Regions from separate parts of the Pseudomonas sp. 4CAES_32.4 genome, predicted to be linked through region 3. Evidence: predicted binding sites of a transcription regulator. Region 3 holds the regulator's gene; each other region holds the start of a gene.
The links. Region 3 encodes sigma-54, which starts transcription at its own class of promoters, with help from an activator protein. Its sites were predicted from a motif close to ANTGGCATNNANNTTGCTNT; they were not measured.
Positions count from the first base shown of each region.

Region 1: a site for sigma-54 is predicted at 1,574-1,593, ahead of flgB (flagellar basal body rod protein FlgB). Genes of this name have one in related genera too.
Region 2: a site for sigma-54 is predicted at 1,821-1,840, ahead of glnK (P-II family nitrogen regulator). Genes of this name have one in related genera too.

Region 1 is NZ_CM176882.1:4,681,732-4,685,822, forward strand. Features, by position in the region: gene flgD (flagellar hook assembly protein FlgD) at 1-663, opposite strand, end outside; gene flgC (flagellar basal body rod protein FlgC) at 679-1,122, opposite strand; gene flgB (flagellar basal body rod protein FlgB) at 1,126-1,533, opposite strand; gene cheR (protein-glutamate O-methyltransferase CheR) at 1,900-2,727, opposite strand; gene AC3Y64_RS21020 (chemotaxis protein CheV) at 2,774-3,706, opposite strand; gene flgA (flagellar basal body P-ring formation chaperone FlgA) at 3,789-4,091, shown strand, end outside.
Region 2 is NZ_CM176882.1:6,009,970-6,014,060, forward strand. Features, by position in the region: gene AC3Y64_RS27210 (ammonium transporter) at 1-1,242, opposite strand, end outside; gene glnK (P-II family nitrogen regulator) at 1,281-1,619, opposite strand; gene AC3Y64_RS27220 (accessory factor UbiK family protein) at 2,033-2,293, shown strand; gene AC3Y64_RS27225 (BRO-N domain-containing protein) at 2,658-3,170, shown strand; gene AC3Y64_RS27230 (N-acetyltransferase) at 3,363-3,908, shown strand.
Region 3 is NZ_CM176882.1:979,471-983,561, forward strand. Features, by position in the region: gene rapZ (RNase adapter RapZ) at 1-516, opposite strand, end outside; gene ptsN (PTS IIA-like nitrogen regulatory protein PtsN) at 519-983, opposite strand; gene hpf (ribosome hibernation-promoting factor, HPF/YfiA family) at 995-1,303, opposite strand; gene AC3Y64_RS04265 (RNA polymerase factor sigma-54) at 1,377-2,870, opposite strand; gene lptB (LPS export ABC transporter ATP-binding protein) at 3,058-3,783, opposite strand; gene lptA (lipopolysaccharide transport periplasmic protein LptA) at 3,783-4,091, opposite strand, start outside.

The sequences.
Region 1 (4,091 bases), 2.6 Mb from region 3:
CTCGCCACCGGTCTGACTGATCGTCACGCTATTGACGGTGGCCGGCAGATAAGTGACCAGGTCGGTCGCGGCGCCGTTGATTGGCGCGTTGGCCTTGAAGGTGTAAGTGCCGACGGGAACCACGGTGCCCGACGAATCCTTGCCATCCCAAGTGAAGCTGGCATCACCGGCCGCGCGGCTGCCCAGATCGATGGTGCGAACAGCCTTGCCATCCTTGTCGGTGATGGTCACGGTGCCTTCGGCGATGGACGACGGGACACTAACCGTGCCGGTCAGGCCTTTGGTCGGATCGTCGAGTTGCGCGGTGTTGGTCTGCACAATCACGTTACGGCCCACCAGCGACGACGCCTGCAAGGCCTGCGACGAGTTGTAATTGCCGGCCAGCGAACTCACGGTGCTGTTCAGCGTGGTGATGCCTTCCAGACTGCTGAACTGCGCCAACTGCGCAACGAATGCGCTGTTGTCCTGCGGATCGAGCGGGTTCTGGTTTTTCAGCTGGGTCACCAGCAGTTGCAGGAACGCGTCCTTGCCCAGCGCTTGACCGCCGGTGGCACTGTTGGTTGCCGAAGCGATGCCGCCAGTGGTGCTGCTGCTGGCCGTCTTTGACGAGTTGGCCAGGATGTCATTCATGCTCAGGGAGCTGGTGGTATCGGAAACACTCATGGCAGTCGCCCCTTATTACTGACCGAGGGTCAGGACCTTCTGCATCATGGTTTTGGCGGTGTTCATCATTTCGGCGTTGGTCTGGAAGGACCGGCTCGCGGAAATCATGTCAGCCATTTCTTCCACCACGTTGACGTTCGGGTAGTAGACGTAGCCTTTGGCGTCGGCTGCCGGATGGTTCGGCTCGTAACGCGCCTCGAGGTTGCTCTGATCTTCGACGACGCCGAGCACCTGCACGCCCTGCCCCGCTGCGTCCTGGCTCTGGAACAGCGAGTTGCTGCCGGTGTTCTGGCCGCCCTGGAACATGGTGGCAAACACCGGGTGACGGGCGCGGTAGGTCTGGTCGATGCTCGACGAGACCGTTTCGGCGTTGGCTATGTTCGAAGCCACGGTGTTCAGACGCGTGGTTTGAGCGCTCATGCCGCTGCCGGCAATGTTGAAAACGCTGGACAGGGACATGGATTACTCTCCGCGCAGGGCTGACACCAGCCCTTTGAATTTGCTGTTGAGCAGCGTGAAGCTGGCCTGGAAGCCCACAGCGTTTTCCGCGTAGTTGGACTGTTCCAGTTGGGCGTCAACGGTGTTCTGGTCGATCGAAGGTTGCATCGGCGTGCGATACATCAGCGACTCGTCGCCGTTGCCCAGACCTTCAGCTTCGATGTGACGGCTGTTGGTCATGTTCAGGGCGATGGTGCCGTTGGCGTTTTTCTGGGTCTGTGCTTCCAGTACTTTGGAGAAATCCAGATCCCGCGCCTTGTAGTTCGGGGTATCGGCGTTGGCGATGTTGTTGGCCAGCACTTCTGCACGCTGGGCGCGGAAGCCCAGAGCCTTTTCGTGAATGCCGAGCGCTTTATCGAAGCTGATGCTCATGTCGGGAACCTTCAGGTGACCGGTTTTTCGTAACTGAGCTTTAGCAAGCGCCGTGCCAACGCTCAAAACCCTGATAAACCGGGGCTTTGCGGAATATCGGCAAAGCGGCAATGCCAGAAAAGCGGCAACCGGTTTCCGCCGAATGCCGCTTTTCTGCCGCTTGCCGTCCCTCTCATACACCACGGCCCCCTGTAGGAGTGAGCCTGCTCGCGATGGCGGTAGCACATTCAACATCATCGGTGCCTGACACACCGCTATCGCGAGCAGGCTCACTCCTACAGGGATTTGTGGTGCATGAGGGAAATCATTCGGGCACAAAAAAACGGCAGACCTTTTGGGCCTGCCGTTTTTGTATTGCGGGTGCAATCATTTCGCCTGGTAAATGATCCCCGGGCTGCACTGCACCATCTGGTAATGGTCCGGCAAACCGTTCAACGCTTCGGAAGCGCCAAGGAACAGATAACCACCCGGCTTCAGCGTGCTGTGAATGCGCAACAGGATGTCCTTCTTCACTTCGGCAGAGAAGTAGATCAACACGTTGCGGCAGAACACGATGTCGAACTTGCCCAGCGCGGCATAGCTGTCGAGCAGGTTGAACGAGCGGAACTCCACCCGGTTCTTGATCGGCGCCTTGATCACCCAGCGACCCGGCCCTTTCGGATCGAAGTAACGCTGCAAACGTTCCGGCGACAAACCGCGACCGATCGCCAGGCTGTCGTACTCGCCGGTTTTGCAGTTGGTCAACATCAGGCCGGACAGATCAGTGGCAACGATCTGCACACCCATCTTCAACTGGCCGAGGTTGCTGCGCTCGAACTCGTCGATCGACATCGACAGCGAGTACGGTTCCTGACCCGACGAGCACGCCGCCGACCAGATCCGCAGACGCTGGTTGGGGCTGGCCTTGATCGCTTCGGGCAGCACCTTGTTCTTCAAGACTTCAAACGGATAGGTGTCACGAAACCACAGGGTTTCGTTGGTCGTCATGGCATCGACCACTTGCTCGCGCAAACCGCTGCGCGGCTGGGTCTGGATGCGCTGGACCAGCTCACCCAGGGATTTGATGCCTTGCTGCTCCATCAGTTTGTTGAGACGGCTCGAGACCAGGTACTGCTTGTTTTCACCGAGCAAAATGCCACAGGCTTTTTCCAGGAAGACCCGGAACTGTTCGAAATCCAAATTACCCGTAGACAATGATGCCGCCTCTTAAATCGTGTTGACCGCCAGGGACAAAACGCCCCTAGCTGATATCTGCTGCTTTGATCCGGTCGACTACCCGGGATGCCAGGTCATCAGGACGGAATTTGGCCAGGAAGTCATCGGCACCGACTTTCTTGACCATCGCCTGATTGAATACCCCGGACAACGAAGTATGCAGGATGATATGAAGCTTTTGCATGCGCGGGTCAGCGCGGATTTCCGCCGTCAGGGTGTACCCGTCCATCTCCGGCATCTCGATGTCGGAGATCATCATCAGGAACTCTTCTTCCGGCTTCTTGCCTTCATCGACCAGCTTGCGCAGGTAATCCAGCGCCTGCTTGCCGTCGTTCAGCGCGACCACTTCGACACCGACCGTCTGCAGACAACGCGTGACCTGCTTGCGCGCCACCGACGAGTCATCGACCGTCAGCACCCGCAGCGACAACGCTTTGGTCTGGGTCTCGACATCGACCACGCCCACCGAAATCGCTTCCGGTGTCGGCGCAACTTCCGCCAGCACTTTCTCGACGTCGATGATTTCGACTAACTGATTGTCCACCCGAGTCACAGCCGTCAGGTAATGATCGCGACCCGTGCCCTTGGGCGGTGGATGAATCTCTTCCCAGTTCATGTTGACGATGCGCTCCACCGAGCGAACCAGGAAACCCTGGGTCTTGGTGTTGTACTCCGTGATGATCACGAACGGGTTTTTCTTGTCCTTCAACGCACCCGAGCCGGTCGCCATTGCCAGATCAAGAATCGGAATGGTTGCCCCCCGGATATTTGCCACCCCGCACACGACAGGACTGGACTTGGGCATCAACGTCAGTGACGGGCACTGCAACACTTCCCGTACCTTGAACACGTTGATTCCGTAGAGCTGCTGACCGTCGAGACGGAACAACAACAGCTCCAGGCGATTCTGCCCCACCAGTTGCGTGCGCTGGTTTACCGAATCCATTACACCAGCCATGCCCAGACTCCTACACCAACGCCAAGTGTTGTTGCGACGCACATTCATTGCTAAACGGCACGGCGCTTGCTTTTTAACTCGTATGAACGCTCAAACGACATTTTTCCGACACCTGACCTCCCGCACTCGCCAAAGCCTGTGCGCGCTGTCCGCCGTCTGCTTGTTTTCCGCTGGCAGCCCTGCCGTTGCTGATACGGTTACCTTGCCTGACATGCTTATCGGCGTCACTCAGGGCTTTCTTGAGTTCACCGTAGAAGACTATCTGGCCACCAGTCAAACGGAAGGCCGCTATGAAATCGAGGTCAAGCAACTCGACCCGCGTATGCGCATGCCTATGTGCGACAAGGAATTGACAGCGTCGCTGGAGAGTCCGGCACGTCCTTTG
Region 2 (4,091 bases), 1.2 Mb from region 3:
TTTGAGGATGATGAAGGTGACGATCGCGGTGTAGATGACAGTGAAGCCGACGCCTTTGCACTGTATCCACACTTGTGCGGCGATGTCGGTCACGGTGCCGAAGCCACCCAGCGACGGTGCAGCGAAGACGCCGGTGAGGATCGCGCCGAGGATACCGCCGATACCGTGCACGCCGAAGGCATCCAGGGAATCGTCATAACCGAGTTTGCGTTTCAGGGTGGTAGCGCAGAAGAAGCACACCACGCCTGCGGCCAGACCGATCACCAGTGCGCCCATCGGGCCCACGGTGCCGGCAGCCGGAGTGATTGCGACCAGACCGGCAACCACACCCGAGGCGATGCCCAATGCACTTGGCTTACCGTGGGTGACCCACTCGGCAAACATCCAGCCCAGCGCGGCAGCAGCGGTAGCGATCTGGGTGACCAGCATCGCCATGCCGGCGGTGCCGTTGGCCGCCGCAGCGGAGCCGGCGTTGAAGCCGAACCAGCCGACCCACAGCATCGCCGCGCCCATCAGGGTGTAACCGAGGTTGTGCGGGGCCATCGGGGTAGTCGGGAAGCCTTTGCGCTTGCCCAGTACCAGGCAGGCAATCAGACCGGCCACACCAGCGTTGATGTGCACCACGGTGCCGCCGGCGAAGTCGAGCACGCCCCAGTCCCACATCAGGCCGCCGTTGCCGGACCAGACCATGTGCGCAATCGGCGCATAAACCAGGGTGAACCAGATGCCCATGAAGATCAGCATCGCGGAGAATTTCATCCGCTCGGCGAACGCACCGACGATCAGCGCCGGGGTGATGATCGCGAAGGTCATCTGGAAGGTGATGAACACCGCCTCAGGGAACAGCGCCGCAGGGCCAGTCAGGCTCGAAGGCGTGACACCGGCGAGGAACGCCTTGCCCATGCCGCCGAAGAACGAGTTGAAGTTGACGACGCCCTGCTCCATGCCGGTGGTGTCGAACGCAATGCTGTAGCCATAAATGACCCACAGGATGCTGATCAGACCGGTAATGGCGAAGCACTGCATCATCACGGAAAGAATGTTTTTCGAGCGAACCATGCCGCCGTAGAACAGCGCCAGGCCCGGGATGGTCATGAACAGCACGAGGGCTGTCGAGGTGAGCATCCAGGCAGTGTCGCCGGAATTGAGGACTGGGGCCGCCACTTCGTCTGCCGCCATTGCAAGGCTTGGCATTACGATGGACAACAGGGCTCCTAGCCCTGCGAATTTACGCAGAGTCATATTGTTTTCTCCTGGGGCGTTGGGGTTTGTGGCGGCGTTTAAATCGCGTCGGTATCGGTTTCGCCGGTACGGATACGAATCGCCTGTTCCAGATTGACCACGAAGATCTTGCCGTCACCGATCTTGCCGGTGTTGGCCGCCTTGGTGATCGCCTCGATCACCCGATCCAGATCCTTGTCGTCGATGGCCACGTCGATTTTCACCTTGGGCAGAAAATCGACCACATACTCCGCGCCGCGATACAGCTCGGTGTGACCCTTCTGCCGGCCGAAGCCTTTGACTTCAGTAACGGTAATGCCCTGCACGCCGATTTCGGACAGCGACTCGCGCACGTCGTCCAACTTGAACGGCTTGATGATGGCAGTGACTAGCTTCATGAAACTCTCTCCCGAATTGGTGGACTTGCCCCAGGAAAACAAACCCGACTCAAGTCTAAGCGCAGTGCCTGGCTTTGTAACGCATCGTCGGCCTTACCTGCCCGACTGACGCCAGCTAACCGCTGCTGACGAAACTCCCCGCTCCGTCTGCCGCACTGCATTCGTCACAGCGACTGCATCAGTGCATGGGTCGAAGGTGACTAAGCAGAAACCTTGCCATCTCGCCAAAATCCCCTGATTTCAATCCCTTGGCCGCTGCAGCAAGCCATTGCACGCAAAAGGCCATCCGGATACGCACAATAACGGTGCGCCGCCGTCCGTCCGCTTGCGCGAAAAGCGTGCATCCCTGACCGCGTAAATGACTATAGACACTGCGTGATACACTGCCGGCCATTGTTTCCAGGACATCCACCATGCTCGCGCCCAAAGACTTCCTCGACGCCCTGAGCGGCACCGCCTCCCGCCTGTTCAACGGCGACACCCCGCTGCCAAAAGCCGAAATCGAAAGCCAGTTCAAGATGCTGCTGCAGAGTGCCTTCAGCAAACTGGACCTGGTCAGCCGTGAGGAATTTGATAGTCAGATGGTTGTGTTGGCGCGTACTCGTGCCCGGCTTGAAAGCCTTGAAGCGAAAGTTGCTGAGTTGGAAGCGAAGCTGACTGCGCCCGCTGAATAAGCCGCTCCCCCTGTAGGAGCTGCCGAAGGCTGCGATCTTTTGATCTCCAGCCCTTCAATCATCCCGGCAACGTCCTACAACCTGCACCACCGCCGTCCGATTGCGCCGAAAAGCCCAGGTTTCTAAGCTCACCCGATGCTGAATGTTCAGCAGCGGGTTTGGCGACCTGGATCGAATTTGACGCAATGCATCTAACTTCACAGAGAGGTTTTTTCTCTCAACGAGTTATGGCGGCTTTGCGTGGGAGACCTCAGGGTCTGCCGGTTTCGAATTCACCGGTTCGCCAACCCGCGCATAGCTGCCACCCTATTCGTTTGGCGACGAACAGAAGCAGTTTTCTTCACTTGAATTCGAGAACTGAACCATGGACGAAAACTACCTGACACCTAGCATCTTCACGCGCCACAAACTCCCCCTCCACGCCCTCCTCATCCAGAACCAACCCTGGTTCTGCGCCCGAGACCTGAGCCGCCTGCTGCACATCTACCTCAACGAACGCATGCTGCGAAAACTCGACCCCGACCAATACCAAACCCGCAAAACCTTGATCCACAACCAGATCGAAAACACCCTGCTGATCAGCGAATCAGGCATCTACGCCCTCCTCGTCTACCACTACTGCCCCGAATACCGAGCGTTGCGCGAATGGCTCACCCACCAAGTCATCCCCACCCTGCGCGACGCCCAACATCCCAGCACAAGCGAACGTCCACACCTGAGCCTGCTCAGTTGGCCGGACATGACGTTGAGTTTGTTGCACTGGAATAACCAGCCGTGGATACGGTTGCAGGATGTGCCACACATTGTGACGGAGCGAGAACAGGCAAACCGCACGGTTGTGAACTCATGGTGGAGAAAGGCTCTGCAATTGATCTGAATTTTTGCGCTGCAACCTCACCAACGGTCATTTCAGTGATACCACTGAAATGACCTGTTTTGTGTCTTCGTTAACTCGCCCCCTACTCCGAAATCCTCCACTCACAGAAGTAACGTCCTACAAAACGCGTCCCCCACGTCTGATTCCGCTGCCCCTCTCTGCTGGCTATCTTCTGCGACCAGATCCAAACAGATGAAAACAATGAGAAGAAAAGGCAAAGCAACGGATCTTCGTAACCAGACATTCAGATCAAACTCGCGAAAGATCGCCTACAAATTCTTTCTAAAGAACATTGCCCCGAGAATCCCAGATATTGATGCAGCAGCGGTCAAGTTTGAGCCAATTACCCCAGCAGCGATAAAGCAATACTTTCTCTGGGAGGGGCCAACAATTTTCCCTTGGGATGACGTTGCAGACTGGAAAAGTAAAGACGCGAAAGGTCTGGATTTGGCGATATGGTACAAACAGATTCTTTGCGGCATGTGCTATGCGACCCCGCGCGCAAGCTCTATCTGCTTAAAGATTATTCTGTTGGAAGGGCATCCGGACAGAGCGCACCCGCTTCGCGGCAGGATCGCGCCGATTGCTCTGCTTGTCGCTGATCACTATGCGCGAGCGCTAGGATGCAAAGAAATCGAGATTCAGGATCCTGATCCGAATGTTGTTTTTTACTACCGGAAACTGGGGTTCGAATTCGACCACACCAACCGGCTTGTCATTTCTGTGGACGGTCAATAACATCGAAATCAACAACGCAATCGCACGAGGTGCGTATGAGCCCAAAAAAGCGAAAGGCAAAGCTTCTTCAGATTGTTGAACTACATCTCGAGGCACTCCGGTTGGCTGGGGATATGTCAGCCAACCAACGGCGATTTATTGAAGTTGCTGTTACATGTGGGCCAGAGCTTGAGCCAAGCGGCC
Region 3 (4,091 bases):
GAATGACTCGACCAGAAACGCTGTACCCGGCTCCGGCTGATTGAGCAGGCGCAACTTGATGGTATCGCGCAGCTGATACAGGTTCAGATTGGTGGTGTTGATTTTCAGGTCGGCGAGGTCGGCTATCGGGCCGAGCAGGGCAGTCTCATCGTGGATCGCCTCGGCCAGCGAGCGGTTGGCGTTGCTCAGCGGGTGGCGACGACGGGTCTCGGAAAAACGCTTGAGCAGGGTTTCCTCATCGGCGTCCAGGTAAAGCACATCGCACTGGATATGCTTGCTTCTGGCGTCTTCAAGCAGTTCGGGGAAGCGTGACAGGTGGCTCGGCAGGTTGCGCGCATCAATCGACACGGCCACCAGCGGCTGCGCCAGTTCTGTGTGAATCAATGCGCGCTCGGCCAGCTCCGGCAGCAAACCTGCGGGCAAGTTGTCGATGCAGTAGTAACCGTTGTCCTCCAGGACATCCAGTGCCGTACTTTTACCCGAGCCAGAACGGCCGCTGACGATGATCAAGCGCATGATTACTGCCCGTTCTGCTCGTCCACAACAACCTGATACAAGGCTTCGTTGCTCGAAGCGCTGCGCAATTTATCGCGCACATCCTTGCGATCCAGCATGCTCGCGATCTGGCGCAGCAACTCCAGGTGTGCATCGGTCGCGGCTTCCGGCACCAGCAATACAAACAGCAGGTCAACGGGAGCGCCGTCGATGGCGTCAAAATCGATAGGTGCTTCAAGGTGCATCAGCGCGCTGATAGGCGACTGGCAACCCTTGAGGCGGCAGTGAGGAATGGCGATGCCGTTGCCAAAACCGGTCGAACCCAGTTTTTCACGGGCAATCAGAGCCTCGAAGACATCTTGCATCTCCAGATCCGGTACTTCCCGGGCGATCAGGTTGGCAATTTGTTCGAGGGCTTTCTTTTTACTGCCGCCCGGCACGTTCACGAGGGAACGGCCGGGGGTCAGGATACTTTCAAGTCGGATCATGGAATGGGGGGTTATCGACCGGTCGCGCCCTGTAGGAGGCTTTGGGTCTTTTCCTTATGCTTTTTGAGTTGGCGATCCAGCTTGTCGGTCAGTGAGTCGATCGCAGCATACATGTCGGTATCTTCTGCGTTGGCGACCACTTCGCTGCCGGGAATATGCAAGGTGGCTTCGATTTTCTGCTTCAGCTTTTCGACGCACATCGTGACTTGCACGTTGGTGATCTTGTCGAAATGGCGCTCCAGTCGTTGGAGTTTTTCCTCGATGTAGGAACGCAGAGGTTGGGTCACTTCCAGTTGGTGTCCACTGATGTTGACTTGCATACAGCTTCTCCTTCGTTGCCAGTGCATAAAGCGGCAGGCTGGATAGCCTGCCACTGGAACGCTGTAACGTGGCTTACATCAACCGCTTGCGTTCGCTCGAAGGCGCGATCCCGAGGGACTCGCGGTACTTGGCGACGGTGCGGCGAGCCACCTGAATGCCTTGTGCCTCCAGTAAACCAGCGATCTTGCTGTCACTCAACGGCTTTTTCTGATTTTCCGCCGCAACGAGTTTTTTGATGATCGCGCGGATCGCCGTGGACGAGCATTCGCCGCCTTCGGAGGTGCTGACGTGGCTGGAGAAAAAGTATTTCAGTTCATAAATACCGCGCGGGGTATGCATGAATTTCTGCGTGGTCACACGGGAAATCGTCGATTCATGCATGCCCACCGCTTCGGCGATGTCATGCAGAACCAGCGGCTTCATGGCTTCGTCGCCGTACTCCAGAAAACCGCGCTGATGCTCGACGATCTGGGTGGCAACTTTCATCAGGGTTTCGTTGCGGCTCTGCAAGCTCTTGATGAACCAGCGGGCTTCCTGCAACTGATTGCGCATAAAGGTGTTGTCGGCACTGGTGTCGGCGCGGCGCACGAAACCGGCGTACTGTGCGTTGACCCGCAGGCGGGGCACCGACTCCTGATTCAGTTCGACCAACCAGCGCTCGTTGTCCTTGCGCACGATAACGTCCGGCACCACGTATTCGGCTTCGGTCGATTCGATCTGCGAGCCTGGGCGTGGATTGAGGGTCTGTACCAGTTCGATGACCTGGCGCAGTTCATCTTCCTTGAGTTTCATGCGGCGCATCAACTGGCTGTAGTCGCGGCTGCCAAGCAGGTCGATGTAGTCGCTGACCAGGCGTTTGGCTTCCGCCAGCCACGGGGTCTTGGCCGACAGCTGGCGCAATTGCAGCAGAAGGCATTCGCCGAGGTTGCGTGCGCCGATACCGGCCGGTTCGAACTGCTGGATGCGGTGCAGGACGGCTTCGATTTCGTCCAGCTCGATGTCCAGTTCCGGGTCGAACGCTTCGAGAATTTCTTCGAGGGTTTCGTCCAGGTAGCCCTGATTGTTGATGCAATCGATCAGGGTCACAGCGATCAGGCGATCGGTGTCGGACATGGGGGCCAGGTTCAATTGCCACAGCAGATGACTTTGCAGGCTTTCGCCAGCGGAGGTACGGGTGGTGAAGTCCCACTCGTCATCATCGTTGCTCGGCAGGCTGCTGGCGCTGGTCTGGTAGACGTCTTCCCAGGCCGTGTCGACCGGAAGTTCGTTGGGAATGCGTTCGTTCCATTCGCCGTCCTCGAGGTTGTCTACCGTCGGGGCCGTTTCCTGATAGGAGGGTTCCTGGATCTCGGTGTTGGGCTTCTGCTCGATGTTGTGGGCCATCGGATCGGAATTGTCGAAGTCGTCGCCTTCTTCCTGGCGTTCGAGCATCGGATTGGATTCCAGCGCCTCCTGGATTTCCTGTTGCAGATCCAGGGTCGACAATTGGAGCAGACGGATGGCCTGTTGCAGCTGCGGTGTCATCGTCAGCTGCTGGCCCATTCTCAAGACTAGCGATGGTTTCATGGCAGGGGCTTAACACCTTATTCGCCGGCGCTATGCGCCATCCACTACAGGGCGCCGGAGCGCCAAACTTAAGCAAATTATATGCCTGAAACTGAAGTGTTTGCCTAGAGCGCTGTAACAATTAAAGCGTATAAAAAGCTGCTTCATCGATACAGCACCCTCGCGAATCACCCGGATGCTGTCGCGCTTACAGGCGGAACTCGTGCCCCAGATAGACTTCCTTGACCAGATCGTTGGCCAGGATGGTTTCTGCATCACCTTCGGCGATCAATTGACCGTCGTTGACGATGTAAGCGGTTTCGCAGATATCCAGCGTTTCACGGACGTTGTGGTCGGTGATCAGAACACCGATACCCTTGGCCTTGAGGTGGTGGATGATCTGCTTGATGTCGCCGACCGAGATCGGGTCGACACCGGCGAACGGTTCGTCGAGCAGGATGAATTTCGGGGCGGTTGCCAATGCCCGAGCGATTTCCACCCGGCGGCGTTCACCACCGGACAAGCTCATGCCGAGGTTGTCGCGGATGTGGCTGATGTGGAATTCCTGCAGCAGGCTTTCCAGCTCCTTGCGACGACCGGCCTTGTCGAGTTCCTGGCGGGTCTCGAGGATCGCCATGATGTTGTCGGCCACCGACAGTTTGCGGAAGATCGACGCTTCTTGCGGCAGATAGCCGATACCAGCCTTGGCACGACCGTGCATTGGCTGATGGCTGACGTCCAGATCATCGATCAGGACGCGGCCCTGATCGGCCTGCACCAGGCCGACGATCATGTAGAAGCACGTGGTCTTGCCGGCGCCATTGGGGCCGAGCAGGCCGACGATCTGGCCGCTGTCGATCGACAGGCTGACGTCACGCACGACCTGGCGGCTTTTGTAGGCCTTGGCCAGGTGCTGAGCTTTCAGAGTTGCCATTACTGGGTTTTCTCGTCGGTTTTCTTCTTCGGCTGGATCACCATGTCGATACGCGGACGCGCTTCGGTGACTTTGCTGCCGGTAGCGCGACCGGCGCTGGCCAGTTTCTTCACCGTGTCATAGACGATTTTCTCGCCCTGAGTGGTGTTGTTGTCCTTGTCGACAACCTTGGCCTTGTCGATCAGTACGACGCGGTTTTGCGCGGCATGGTACTGAATCGTCACGCCCCAGCCCTGTACAGGCTTGGTGTCGCCAGCGGTCTGCAGCTGTTCGAAGTAGGCGAGGTTGCCGACCGAAGTCACCACGTC